Regions from separate parts of the Qipengyuania psychrotolerans genome, predicted to be linked through region 2. Evidence: predicted binding sites of a transcription regulator. Region 2 holds the regulator's gene; the other holds the start of a gene.

Region 1 (7,259 bases), 530 kb from region 2:
TGCATCGCCGGTGTGCATCCAGCCATCTCTCAGCGAACTTTCGGTCGCGTCCGGCAAGTTCCAGTAACAGGCCATGTTTGACGGGCTTTTGCAGACCAGCTCGCCCACTTCGCCGCGCGGCAGTTCCTCACCATCTTCGCCGATGATTTTCAGCTCGGCACCGGGAACAGCCTTGCCGGCCGATTTCATCCGCTCATTCCCCTCGAGCGAGTGGTCTTCCGGCGGCAGCGCGGCGATCGTGCCCGTGGTTTCGGTCATCCCGTAACATTGCAGAAAACCTGCATCGGGGATCGTCCTCACCGCTTCGCGAAGCAGTTCGAGGGGGATCGGGGCTGCGCCATACAGCACGTATTTGACCGCCGACATATCGGTGTCTTTGGCACGCGGGTGCTGGACGACCATTTGCAGCGCGGCAGGAACGATGAACAAGCGTGTTATGCCTTGCTCGAACGCGTCGAGTACGCCGTCGGGCGTAAACTCTGCCTGCACGATCGAGCGGATGCCCGCTCCCATTGCCATGATGCCCAGTCCAGTCCCGCCAATATGCGCGCATGGCATGCACACGAGGATCGCTTCTTCCTCGTCGAACACTGACCAGGGCTGTTGCTCTACCTCGCTGGGCACGCGCAGTGAAAACAAATTGGCGTTCGTCAGGACCGCACCCTTGGGATTGCCAGTGGTGCCCGAGGTATAAAGCTGGAGGACAGCGTCGTGGGGCCCGGCAGCTTCGAAGCCATCCGCCGGTGCCTGCTCGATCGCAGCCAGTGCTTCCGATTGACCCATGACCCGGGGCGGCGCGTCGAGCTGAGAGCATGACTTGCTGGCAAGTTCTCCGAAGCCTTCTCCGGTGAAAAGGATCTTCGCGCCGGTGTCTTGCAAGATGTATGCGATTTCGGGCGCAGCGAGCCGCCAGCCGATAGGAACAGTCACCACGCCTACTCGCGCGGCAGAATAGAACAGTTCGAAATAGTGGCGGGCGTTCTTGCCGAGCCAAGCGATGCGGTCACCCTTGAGGGCACCATTTGCCTTCAACATGGCGATAATCTGGCGGCTGCGCTGGTCTAGCTGGCCGAAGGTGAGCGCGTCATCGCCCTCTTCCAAGGCAACATTGTCGCCGCGTTCCTGCGCCCAGTGGCGGATGAACTGATCGAATGTCAGCTTGGGCGCGCTCGCTTGGTCCATATTGGCTCTCCTCTGCCGCGCATCATGCCACGCGTATGATGGAGAGCAAGCTCCCTATGTCCAGCGGCCAGCTTCACGAGCGCGTTTCTCGCGCACCAGCAACCAGACGGCCAAGCCCAGGGGACCTGCAAGGAATGTGGCCAGCAGGATTGGCACCTGCAGCAAGCGGGAGAACCCCTTGGCGTCAGCATCGCGCGCAATCCAGAGGCCGACGAACAGGTCGAACGCGAGATAATGGATCCATCCTATCGTCACACCTGCATCGCTGGCAAAGATCGCCCGAATGCCCTCGATAGTGGTGAAATTCGCGCCGCCTTCAGATCCTGAAGGGATCAGGCCGCCGAGAACGCTCAGCAGCAAAACGGCATAAGTCAGGCTGAGAAGCCCTACCCCGATATAGAGTATCGCCGCGAGCAAAGCGGGTTTGCGCGGCAATACAATCAGGCACAGCCACATGACCATGGCGAGTGCATTTGCGACGCTGAAAAGCGTGTCCCACATTTCTATTCCTCCACCAGCAATGGCAGCCGCTTCGATGCCCGAATTATACCGTCATTGTCGTGGACGAACCGCCCCCTCGCGGCGCTTTTGGCCAGTGCCAAGGCGGCCTGCGCAACGGTTTCAGCCTTGATGGCGCGATATTGGCGATACTTGCCGTGCATCAGCATATTGGCGAGCGGCGCTGCGGCAATACCCAGGCGTTCCGCCGTGCGCCGATCATTTTCGCGTTTGCCGCGCAGTAGTCCAGGACGCAGGATGTCGAGCCGGTCGAACCGAATCTTGGTGAGCTCACGCTCAGTCTCACCCTTCACGCGCAGGTAGAAGGTTTTCGACATCGGGTCGGCCCCGGCCGAGCTGACCACGACAAAGCGGTCGACACCGTGTTCTTTCGCCGCGCGCGCGGTTTGCAACACGAGGTCTTGATCCACGGCGCGGAAAGCCGCCTCATCCTCGCCAGCTTTCTTCCACGTCGTGCCGAGCGCACAAATCACCGCCTTGGGCCGCATTGCTTCAAGCACCTCGCCCCATTTGTCGGGTTCCGCAACGAAGAGCTCCATCCGGATGCCCTTGGGCAGTTGGGCTTCGCGCCGGGCGATGGCGGACAGGCGCACGTCCTCGCGGCCAATGCACTCGGCCATCACCTTGCCGCCAATCAGTCCGGTGGCACCAATCAGGCAGATGCGCGTCGCGTCGTCAGACATTGGATAACCCCTGCGGTGCCCGACCAAAGATCTGCGTGCATTGATCGATGGCAAAGCGATCCGTCATTCCGGCGATAAAATCGGCGATATGGCGGCTCTTGCCCGGCTCATCGGAAGGAAGACGGTCCAGCCAGTCGTCCGGCATGGTGGTGGGGTCCTGCTGATAAGCTACGAAGAGCCGCGCGATCACATCCCGCGCACGCTCTGCAGTCTGGATCTGTTCGGGATGGTAGTACAGCCGCTGATACATGAACTTCTTCAACGCCCGCTCCTGATCTGCCAATTCGGGCGAAAACCCGGCCAGTTGCTTGCCCGCTTCACGCACTTCATCAGCACTGGAGAGCCCTCTCGCCTGTTCCCGCGTGTGCTCGAGCACGTCGTTTACCATCAATCCTATCTGCGAACGCACAAGTTCACGCAGGCGCAAATCGAGTGATGCGTGCGGGAAACGTTTCTCGACGCGGCGATACTGATCGGCGAGGAAGTCGACCTCCATCAGATCGTCGAGTGACAGGAAGCCGGCGCGCAGGCCGTCGTCGATGTCGTGATTGTCGTAAGCGATATCGTCAGCCACTGCGGCGACCTGCGCTTCCAGTGAAGGCCACTGACCCAGCTCGAGCGGGTAGGCCTTGTCGATGTCCGCCAGCGCCCAGTTCGGCGCGTGGATCGGGCCGTTATGCTTGGCGAAACCTTCCAGCGTTTCCCAGGTCAGGTTGAGACCCGGGTGGTCGGGATAATTGCACTCGAGCCGGGCAAGCATGCGAATGCCTTGCGCATTATGATCGTAGCCCCCGGCCTGGACCATCGCCTCTTCCAGCGCCTTTTCCCCGGCGTGACCGAAAGGCGGATGGCCGATGTCGTGAGCCAGGCAGAGCGCTTCTGTCAGGTCCTCATCAAGACCAAGTTCGCGTGCAATCACGCGGCCAATCTGTGCCACTTCGATGCTGTGCGTCAGCCGCGTGCGGTAGTGATCGCCGTCCGGTGCAACGAACACCTGCGTCTTCGATCGCAGGCGCCTAAACGCAATCGAGTGAATGATCCGGTCGCGGTCACGCTGGAATTCGCTGCGCGGACCACGCGCACCTTTTCGGTCTTCGGAAAACTCCCGTCCGCGCGAAGCGGCAGGATCAGCGGCGTAAGGGGCTCTTTGCATGCAGCCGCAAGGCTTAGGTCAGCCGATTCCTCGCGACAACGTGAACGAAATGGGAACGTCGCCGCTTATCGGCGAAAAGCAGGTCAGAGCGCGATAAAACACGCTGAACGGCCTCAGGCTTCTCCCATGATCCATTTGGCTGCGTCGCGGCAGTGAATGGCCGTGGAATCGAAAACAGGCAGCACATTTGCGTCCGTGTCGACCACCAGTTCCAGTTCCGTGCACGCCAGCACAATCGCCTTGGCGCCTTCCTTGTCCTTGTTGGTGATGATGGTCTTGAGGGCACGTTCGGCAGACCGGGTCACACGGCCCAGCATGAGCTCTTTGTAAATAATGCCATCGACCAGTTCGACATCGTTCGGATCGGGAGGAAGGAGATCAACTCCGTGAGCCACCAACCGCTGACGATAGAAGCTTTCGGTCATGATGTAGCGCGTGCCCAGAACCGCTGCGCTCTCGCATCCGGCTTCTTTCATTGCCGCGCCCACGCTGTCGGCAATGTGGAGCACGGGGATCGAGATACCCTCGACCACGCGGTCGTAGACCTTGTGCATGGTATTGGCGGCGATGATAATGCCTTCTGCGCCGGCAGATTCGAGCCTGCGCGCACTTTCAAGGATAAGGGATGCCACCTGATCCCAGTCATCAGCCTGCTTGGCTTTGGCGATCAGCGAATAATCCAGGCTTTCGATCAGCATCGGCGCACTGGCCAAGAAATTCGAACTGCGTTGGATTTCCTTGTTGATACGCTCGTAATACGCGCGGGTAGAGATCCAGCTCATGCCCCCGATGAGACCCAGTTTGCGCAAAGGTGCGCTCCTTCCTGATACCCTGTCCCGGCCACCCCTCGTAGCCGTGTTTCAAGGCATTAGAACGGGCATGTCCTATTGGGGTTCCGCGACTTCGGCAGGTTCCGTCAAAGTGACTTCGGAAAGCCACACTGCAAGGTCGGACGCGCTACGTTCGGCGACCTCTTCCATGGGAATGTGGCCAATGCCCTCATATTCGACCAGCGTGGAGTTGGGCAGGTGCTCCGCATACCATTTACCCGCTTCGAACGGGACGAGCGCATCTTCTGTCCCCCACATTACGAGCGTCGGCACCTTCATGCTGGTGGCCTGATCCGCGGAGAAGGTTTCGCGCGGTGTCTGAAAGCGTTTGCGCGTGGCATCGCGGTTGCCCGGATAGCGGGCCATTTCCCAATACCGGTCGATCGCCGCGTCGGTCACCACGTCCTGGTTGGACACGCTTTGCGACAGGCTCTTTGCCACGAGTGCACGAGGCAGAACTTGGCTCAGGCCTTCCCCGACAACCGGCATGGTCGCCAGAGTGAAAGCGAGGTTTCCGCCCCCCTCCCGCTCAATCGGCGCGCCAGACGCATCGACAAGCACCAGGGCTTCGAGCCGCTCCGGATGTTCGAGCGCATAGGCCATCGCAATCGAGCCCCCCATCGAATTGCCGATAAGCGTGAAGGTACTCAGTCCCATCGTGTCAGCGACAGCTCCGACATCGGCTACGAAACTATCGCGTGAATAGTCGGCATTGGCAGCGGGTCCGGTCAGGCCATGGCCGCGTTGATCATAACGGATCACGCGGTAATCCTCTCGCATGATTTCGGCCCACTTTTGCCAGGTCATCAGATCCGCATTCGACCCATGGAGCAACATGATAACGGGCGCATCACGCGGCCCTTCGTCGCGTAAATGGACGGTTCTACCATCGGCTAGCTGCACCAACTGCGAGGGCGCGGTGCCATATTTGGCCCACATCTCATCTCTGTCGGTGTCGGGCACGCGAAGGAACAGGAATGCGACCACCCCGATGACAAGCAGGGCGGCCAAGCCGCGGACAATCCATTTCATTCAGGCATCTCCTGGATCCAGCGGCGTACGACCTCCGCACCTTCGCGGTCTATCGTGGCTTTGCCCAATTCGGGCATGGCCACGCCGGGTTCATTGCTCATCATACGGTGCAGCAGAATGGATTGGCCCGGCTGTCCGGGGACCACATCAAACAGCAAGCCGCCCGCACCGCGTCCAGCGGCCACCGGCCGTTTCATCACACCGAGCGCGTGGGGATCATCCTGTTCCCACCGCAAATCCAACCCGCTGTTCGAAGCGGTCGCGCCGGGACGGTGGCAGTGAGCGCAGTTTACATCGAGGAATGCGCGGGCAGTTGCTTCGGTGCTTGCTTCCGAGCGGTCTTCCCAAACTGGCAAGGCATCCGCGCCTTGTGGCACTTGGTCCAGATTGGCCGAAAGCCAGCTTCGCGACATGTTGCGGGCCTTGGGTCCGATGGGCACAACGGCGCCATCCACCCCGTGACATTCCTTGCACTGGTTCTTGTTCGGCACACGGTAGCTGATCTCCTCGCCGCCGGGCGCCTTCACCGGGATGCGGGCTCCGGCAATCGCAAGGCGGGCCTGCGTTTGCTCCTCGTTCCACACGTAGGGAAGCGCAAGCCAGCCGCTCTCGCGGTGAAGCAGCACGCGGGTTTCGATCAGGCGGCGCTCCTCACCATCTCCAAAGGCGAAAGTCTTGATCAGCGCGCTACCAACCGGGAAGCTGAGCAGGCCCTCTCCACCTGCCTCCATCTTGGTGCCGGGTGGCAAATAGACGAACCGCAGCTTTTCCGCCCCATCGGAATAGAGCGGCGTATTCAGGCGGTACGGCGTCACGCCGATCGTTGGAATTTGCGCGTCCGCATGGATGAAGAAGCCAAACTCGTCGAGGGTCCGCGGGAGGCCCTCGCCCTGGATGACCGCGTCTGCAACGACCGGCGCTGCGCGGCGAGCCTCGACAGCCACTGCCGAAGCAAAAGTCAGCGCCGCACAGGCAAGCCAGCCCGCCCCTTTCATCCACCGAGCCTTGCATCAAGTTCTGCAGGCGCTCCGATACCTTCGCGATTGAAGCCTGCTTGCGGCGCGCCGACCGACATCGGTCCGGGCTGCGCCCCGCCGAGACCCTTGCCCGCTTCTGGCAGATTGAGCGTCCAACCGGCCGTGCCTTCCACTGCGGACAGCGAACCCAGCCCGTCCCACAGGACTGGCGGCAATTCGCCGCCAAATGCTGCGAGCAGCATTTCAGCGCCGTCAAGCTGCGGATCGTAGCCGCCACCGTCATACGTATTGGGGCCAACCACAACCTCGCGCGGAAGCGGGTTGTACCGCTCGTCATCATAGGGCTGGGTATAGGCAATCACCATCACCGGAGCGGTCGGGTTCCTGGACAGGATGTTGTTTTCGATCAGCACATTGTCATTGGCCATCACCATGATGCCTGTCCCGCGCCGCACACCGGCCACGATATTCCCGGGAGGCGCGAAATTCGGCGTATCGTTTGCCACCACGAGGTTGTTGGCCACCACGACATTGCCGCCCCCCATTACCGGCAGGTTGGGCAGGTCGAAGACGAGTATTCCGCCCGTATTGCGCGTAGCGATATTGTGTTCGACGAGTGCATTGCGGCTATTCTCGATTTCGATGCCTGCGACATTTGCCTCCGCGATGGAATTGCGCACGGTAATCCGGTTCGACTGCCCGACATAGATGCCCGCATCGCTCGCACCAGTGACCTTTGCACCGTCGATCAGGACGCCGGTGCTTTCGACCGGATAGATGCCGTAGGCCCCGTTTTCCGGATGCGGGCCGCGAGTCCACGTAACGCGGATGCGGTAATAGACGATGTTATCCGCGCCCTTGGACTTTATCCCGTCACCTTTGG
Region 2 (7,259 bases):
TAGTCGGCGAGGTGCGAGTGACCGAGCCTGCAGAAGCCAATGATGGCTGGCTGGCCGGAAAACAACGTGATCTTTCTGCGCATGTCCGATCGCGACTAAGCGGAGCACCGGGAACCATCGCGGCTGCATTTGCAACCGGAGACCGCGGAGGAATTGCGAAGGCCGATGAAGAGGCCATGCGGGATGCCGGCTTGACCCATCTTCTCTCAATCAGCGGATTGCACGTAAGCGCGGTAATCGCAGCGGCATATTTTCTGGCTATCAAGCTGCTTGCCTTGTGGCCTTGGCTGGCCCTGCGCGCCAGGCTGCCATTGCTGGCCGCTGCCGCTGCCGCGGGTGTGGGCATCGCCTATACGCTCCTTACCGGCGCTCAGGTTCCCACCGTAAGAAGTTGCATCGGGGCCGTTCTGGTTCTGGGCGCGCTAGCCCTGGGACGTGAGCCTTTGTCCCTGCGAATGGTGGCCGTAGCAGCGGGGGCCGTCTTGGTGCTATGGCCAGAATCTCTCGTTGGCCCAAGTTTCCAGATGAGTTTTTCTGCGGTCATTGCAATCGTAGCGCTCCATAATTCACAGCCAGTGAGGGATTTCCTGGCGCCCCGTGAGGAAGGCTGGACGAGAGTGATGTCCAGGCGCGTTCTGATGTTGTTCATTACCGGCTTGGTGATCGAGATAGCCCTCACACCTATCGTGTTATTCCATTTCCATCGTTCTGGTCTCTACGGCGCATTTGCGAATGTTTTCGCAATTCCATTGGTCACGTTCTTGTCGATGCCACTGATTGCGCTCGCGCTATTTTTCGACCTTGTCGGAGCGGGCGCGCCGTTCTGGTGGCTCGCAGGCAAATCGCTCGAAATTCTCATTGCGATGGCGCATTTCACATCGTCACAGCCTGGAGCTGTCAAGCTCGTGCCGCATATGGGGCTAGGGATAATCTCTCTGTTCGTTGGGGGAGGGCTGTGGCTTGCCTTGTGGAGGGGCAGGGCGCGCTTGTTGGGCCTTGTTCCAGCGGCAATTGGCACAATTGCATTGGTGCTTAGCCCCGTCCCGGATCTGCTTATCACACGTGATGGGCGCAATGTCGGAATTACAAATCAGGACGGGCATCTCTTCGTTCTGCGCGGTGCGCCGGGCTCTTATTCGAGAACCAACATTGTCGAACTGGCAGGGAGCGAGGCCGAGGCCATGCCCATAGAGGAATATCCCGGCGCGCGGTGCAGCGCAGATTTTTGCTCCATCGGGCTCAGCAGAGGGGAACGGGACTGGTCGATTCTTGTCGCCCTCAACCGTCAGAGGATTGATGAGCGCCAGTTAGCCGCTGCGTGCGAGCTGTCTGATCTTGTCATTGCAGATCGGTGGCTGCCGAGAAGTTGCAAGCCCAAATGGGCGAAGATCGACGGCCGCTTCGTAGCAGAGAATGGCGGTACATCTGTGTACCTGGCAGACGAACGGATCGACACCGTTGCATCGGCTCAGGGGCAACATGGCTGGTGGAAAACGGACGCCGAAAAATATTGAAAAAAAGGGCGCCCGCATCAGCAAGCGCCCCATTTCAATTCAAGTATCTCAGATCAATGGTAGCGACGCAGCAGTCCAGCCAGCTTACCTTGGACCTGCACTCGGCTCGCTTCGTAAACCTGAGGTTCGTATGCGCCATTGGCGGGGTCGAGGCGGACCATCGGACCCTCTTTGCGGAGGTACTTGAGGGTCGCTTCCTCATTGTCGACCAGTGCGACCACAATTTCACCATCCCGGGCAGTTTCGGTGCGCTGCACTAGCGCAAAATCACCGTCGAAAATTCCCGCTTCGATCATGGAATCACCTGAAACTTCGAGCGCATAGTGATCGCCCGGGCCAAGCAGGGCCGCAGGTACTGGCATGCTGGACTGGCCTTCGATGGCTTCAATCGGTGCACCGGCCGCAATCCTGCCATGCAATGGGACGTCGATAATGTCATTTGCCGCTCGCGGCGCAATCGCTTTAGCGGCGTGCGCGGCGACAATGGTATCATTTGCTGATGACACCTTTGCCGGTTGAGCGGAGGCTGGCAGCGTGACCGCATCTTCTGGCAACTTGATCACTTCAAGCGCCCGAGCCCGATTGGGAAGCCGCCGGATGAAGCCGCGTTCTTCAAGCGCGGAAATCAGGCGGTGCACGCCAGACTTGCTCTTCAAATCAAGCGCTTCTTTCATTTCTTCGAAAGAAGGCGAAATGCCGGTATCTTCCAGCTTCTGCTGGATGAACCGAATTAATTCGTGCTGCTTTGCGGTCAGCATCAGGTCACTCCCTGGTTCCAGTTCACTTAATGCGAACGAATGTGGAACAATTAGGCAACCATTTTTTCAAAGTCAAGCAATTCAGCCATTTCTGGGCAATGGAACGGAACAGGTGTTCCCGTTTCAGTCCTGTGCTCGCCAGTGTCCTGACTTGCCTCCGACCTTTTCCAAGAGCCGAATACCCTCGATACGCATCCCTTTATCGATAGCTTTGCCCATATCGTAGAGCGTCAACAGTGCTACCGAAACGGCAGTGAGCGCTTCCATCTCGATCCCGGTTTTGCCGACCAGTCTGGCAGTGGCCTGGACGCGAATGGCTCGCTCTTCAATCTCGATATCGACGACCATCGAATCGAGCCCCAGTGGGTGACAAAGCGGAATGAGTTCGCCGGTCCGCTTGGCCGCCAGAATGCCGGCAATACGAGCGGCCGCGACTGCATCGCCTTTTGGATTTCCACCGGATGAAAGTGCCTCAAGCGCCTCTTGTGACATCACGATGCGCCCTTCGGCGGTTGCACTGCGCTCGGTCTCAGGCTTTGTAGAAACATCCACCATCCTTGCGGCACCGCTTTCATCAAGATGCGTCAGGCGTGTCATAATGAGCTGTCAGAACCTGGGGAAAGAAGAGTGCGGGTCGCCAGTTCAACGTCGGCCTGCCGCATCAGGCTTTCTCCGACGAGAAATGTATTCACTCCTGCACGCGAAAGACGGTTGCAGTCATCATTCGTGAAAATGCCGCTTTCGCCAACAATGAGCGACCCTGCCGGGGCGAGCGGAGCAAGTGCTTCAGTGATACCCAAGTCAGTTTCGAAGGTCTTCAGGTTGCGGTTATTAATGCCGATCAGTCGTGACTGAAGGCGTGCGGCGCGCTCCAGTTCTTCGGCATCGTGAACCTCGACCAGCACGTCCATTCCGCGCTCGACGGCAGCGGCTTCGATCTCATGCATGACTCCATCTTCAAGCGCAGCGACGATAATCAGGATCGCATCGGCACCAATGGATCGCGCTTCTGAAACTTGCCACGGGTCAACCATGAAGTCCTTGCGAAGAACCGGCAAAGTGCAAGCTGCCCTCGCTTCGATCAGATAGCTTTCATGGCCCTGGAAATACGGAGCGTCTGTGAGAACCGACAGGCATGCCGCACCGCCGCGTTCATACGCCTTCGCGTGATCGGCGGGGTCAAAGTGTTCACGAATGAGGCCTTTGGAAGGGGAGGCTTTCTTGATCTCGGCGATCAGACCAAAGCCGCTCTTTTGCGCTTCCTCAAGGGCATTGCGGAAGCCTCTGGGCGCATCGATATTGCGCGAACCCAGATCAAGCTGCGAGAGACTTGCCTTGGTTTTGCGCGCAGCCACTTCATCGCGCTTGGTGGCACAAATTTCCTCGAGTTTATTCACTGCGCCATCTCGATCCAGTTTGCGAGGAGCTCTTTCGCCCTCCCGCTATCGAGTGCTTCTGCGCCAGTTTCGGCGGCTTCTGTCCAGTCTTCGGTACGTCCCGCTACAATCAGGGTCGCAGCTGCATTGAACAGCACTGCGTCGCGGTAGGGTCCCGGTGTGCCTAGCAACAGAGCCTCGAGCGCTTTCGCGTTATGCACCGGATCACCGCCGCGAATGGCTTCGACCGGTGCGTGCGGCAAGTTTGCCTGAACCGCGAGCACGCGGCGCATTTCGAAATCGTTGCCAGAGACATCAGCGAGTTCGTTGCCGCCCGCGAGAGACAATTCGTCGAGACCTTCGTCGCCCGAAGCGATAAAAGTGCGCTCCGTACCGAGCATCGCCTTGGCCTTCGCATAGATGGGTACATAGGCTGGGCGAGCGATGCCGATCAGCTGGCGCTTTACGCCTGCCGGATTGGAAAGCGGACCCATCAGATTGAAAATGGTCCGGACCCCCAGTTTTTGGCGGATCGGTTGGATGCGGCCCATCGCAGGGTGATGGTTCTTGGCGAACAGGAAGCAAATTCCCAGCTCTGCCAGTGTCTTCTCCGCCGTTCTTCCCGCCGCCTCCATGTCGAGACCCAAGGCTTCAAGGGTGTCCGCAGCGCCCGATTTCGAGCTAGCAGCACGGTTACCGTGCTTGGCGACACTTACCCCGCAGGCCGCGACAACAAGGCTAACGGCGGTTGAAACATTGAGTGTATGGTGGCCGTCGCCGCCGGTCCCGCAACAATCGACCGTGCCATCTGGCGCGTTGATCGGGATCAGGCGGGCTCGGAGAGCGCGGGCGGCGCCAGCGATTTCCTCAGCCGTTTCGCTTCGGGCTGACATATCTACCAGGAAGCGGGCAATCTCATCATCGGAAGTTTCACCGTCCAGGATCCAGCCAAAGACTTCTTCTGCCTTTTCAGCATCGAGGTGGATGTCGGCTGCGGGTAGTTGCTTCATGCTGGAACCTGGGCCTCAATGCCGCAAATGTGGAGGAAATTGGCGAGCAAGGCGTGACCATGCTCGGTCGCGATACTTTCCGGGTGGAACTGTACGCCATGAATAGGAAGGGTTTTGTGGCGGAACCCCATGACGCTCGAACCATCAAGGCCGGGGGTCTCGCTTTGTGCGTTGATCTCGAGGCAGTCGGGAATGTCTTCAACAACGAGCGAGTGATAACGGGTAGCGAGATAGGGTGATGGCAAACCTGCAAAGACGCCGCTGCCGTTGTGGGTGACGTCACTGGTTTTGCCATGCATCAAGCCGCCGCGCACAACGCGCCCGCCGAAGTGTTGACCGATGGCCTGGTGGCCAAGGCACACCCCGAGGAGGGGCTTCCCTGCTTCGGCGCAAGCTGCAACCAGATCGAGGCTCATGCCGGCTTCGTTTGGCGTGCAGGGTCCAGGTGAAATGAGGTAGCCATCAGCATTGGCGGCAATGGCCTCTGCGGCGGTAACCGCATCATTGCGGACCACTTTCACCTCCGCGCCCAGTTCCATCAGGTAATGGACGAGGTTGAAAGTGAAGCTATCGTAGTTGTCTACGACGAAGATTGTCCGGCTGTCGGTCATGTATGGCGTCAATGGCGCTGCGCGTGATCGGTTTCAAGCAATCAAAACCAGTCGCGACGTCAAACCTGCTTGCCGGCCAGTTTGTCAGTCGCTCTGACAAGCCCATCGATAATGCCCGGTTCGCTGGCGCTGTGACCGGCATCGTGAACGATCCACAGCCCTGCTTCGGGCCACGCTTTCTTGAGCGCCCACGCACTGGTTGGCGGAGTACATATGTCGTGACGCCCCTGGACAATGATGCCCGGAATGCCTTCAAGCTTGTCGACATCGGCGAGCAACTGGGCTTCTTCGAGATAGAAATCATTCAGGAAATAGCGCGCGCAGATGCGGGCGAATGGCACGGCTTTCGACGCATCCGCGAAGCTGTCGAGCAGGTCGGTATCAGGCAGCAAAGTTGCGACCTGGCCCTCCCAGATAGACCATGCTTTCGCTGCCGTCAGACGGGTTTCCTCGTCATCGCTGGTAAGCCTCGTGTGGAATGCTTCCACTAGGTTGCCCCGTTCGCACTCCGGTATGACGCTGATAAAATCGTCCCATGCCTCGGCCATGATCTCACTTGCGCCGTAACTATAGAGCCATTGTTTTTCCTTGGCGCGCGCGAGGAACACACCGCGCAGTACGAGTTCGCTCACACGTTCCGGATGCTTTTGGGCGTAGGCGAGGGCGAGTGTCGATCCCCAACTGCCGCCGAATGCCTGCCATTTCTCGTGGCCGCACATTTCGCGCAAGCGTTCGATATCGGCCACGATGCGCCATGTGTCGTTGTTCTCGATCTCTGCAAATGGGAGCGATTTACCGCAGCCGCGCTGGTCGAAAAGCAGAACGTCGTAAAGTTCGGGATCCCACTGCCGGCGATGTGAGGGGCTCATCCCTCCGCCAGGGCCGCCATGAAGGAACACAGCAGGCTTCGCCCCCGGTGTCCCTACGCGTTCGTAATAGAGCGAGTGACCTTCACCGACGTCCAGCATCCCCGTCTCGTATGGTTCGATCTCGGGATACAGATTTCGCCGCGTGTCACTCATCGTCAGAGACCTTTCTTTCGACGGCCACAATCGGGCCAATTGGAGCGCCGGTATCGAGCCGGTCGGTTGCCGGGTTCCATAGCCCTGAAACATTCCCGTCAAGATAAAGAGCGTCTGACACTTTCAGCTCGTCACGATAGAAACGGGCAAGCTTTCCAAACGAGATCGGGGCATTGGAAATGACAAAGTGCGCCCGTCCGCGGTCATCGATACCGACACCGTTCCGCACCAGCCGGGAGGGGCCATCCTGACTGATTTCCGGATGAATCTTTCCGTCAATCACGAGCATCGGTCCGGACTGTGTGCCGAATTCGGGACGATCGCTGACATTTGCCAGGAAATCTTCGGTGGTCCTGATTTCCCAAGAGTCGCCCGTGCCGAAAAACACGCCGTTGGGCTTCAGGTGGAAGTTGCCTTCCCCGTCATTCGTATTGAGTGCCTTCAATCGCTCGGAATTCACGACGAAGTAGCCGATTGGCTGGCCTTCCTCGTCGTACATTCCTGCATTCATTGCAAAAGCCATTTCCACAGGATCACGCGAGCGCGAGTAGGCCGAGAGGCTGCGGTAAGTTACGCCTTCGTCGCTGGCGAGCGCCATTCGGATGCGGTGCCTTGAAGGCACGGCAAGACAGTGAGTTAGCGAAGTATCCTCGAAAATGATCGAGCGGCAGGCGCTTTCCACCTGGCTTGCGACCAAGGGGGTTTCGCTTGGCGTAGGGCTGGGGGTTGCCTCAGCCTGACCGTCAATTCGCGTCCGCGTAACAGGCTCTCCGCCCTGCGGTGGTTCGCATGCGGACAGGATCATCAATGGTAATGCGACCAGAAGGTATTTCATTGTCCGAAACCGGGTTCCTTGGCGATTCTTACCGCTTCTTTGGCGGCTGCAAATAATGCTCCGGCCTTGGCCTCGCATTCCTGCTGCTCATAATCCGGATCGCTGTCGGCGACTATCCCTGCACCGGCCTGAA

The links. Region 2 encodes LexA, which represses DNA repair genes until DNA is damaged. Its sites were predicted from a motif close to GTTCCNCNCTTGTTCT; they were not measured.
Region 1: K3166_RS03340 (deoxyguanosinetriphosphate triphosphohydrolase) is a predicted target of LexA. The motif match lies at 3,579-3,594, and genes of this name have one in related genera.

What each region holds. Positions count from the first base shown of each region.
Region 1 is NZ_CP081297.1:681,329-688,587, reverse strand. It holds gene K3166_RS03355 (fatty acid--CoA ligase) at 1-1,182, opposite strand, end outside; gene K3166_RS03350 (ABA4-like family protein) at 1,237-1,683, opposite strand; gene K3166_RS03345 (NAD(P)H-binding protein) at 1,686-2,384, opposite strand; gene K3166_RS03340 (deoxyguanosinetriphosphate triphosphohydrolase) at 2,377-3,537, opposite strand; gene K3166_RS03335 (aspartate/glutamate racemase family protein) at 3,651-4,346, opposite strand; gene K3166_RS03330 (alpha/beta fold hydrolase) at 4,422-5,399, opposite strand; gene K3166_RS03325 (SO2930 family diheme c-type cytochrome) at 5,396-6,394, opposite strand; gene K3166_RS03320 (parallel beta-helix domain-containing protein) at 6,391-7,259, opposite strand, start outside.
Region 2 is NZ_CP081297.1:1,209,261-1,216,519, forward strand. It holds gene K3166_RS05925 (ComEC/Rec2 family competence protein) at 1-1,514, shown strand, start outside; gene lexA (transcriptional repressor LexA) at 1,568-2,272, opposite strand; gene moaC (cyclic pyranopterin monophosphate synthase MoaC) at 2,396-2,869, opposite strand; gene trpC (indole-3-glycerol phosphate synthase TrpC) at 2,866-3,669, opposite strand; gene trpD (anthranilate phosphoribosyltransferase) at 3,666-4,658, opposite strand; gene K3166_RS05950 (anthranilate synthase component II) at 4,655-5,269, opposite strand; gene pip (prolyl aminopeptidase) at 5,329-6,291, opposite strand; gene K3166_RS05960 (phosphodiester glycosidase family protein) at 6,284-7,126, opposite strand; gene trpE (anthranilate synthase component I) at 7,123-7,259, opposite strand, start outside.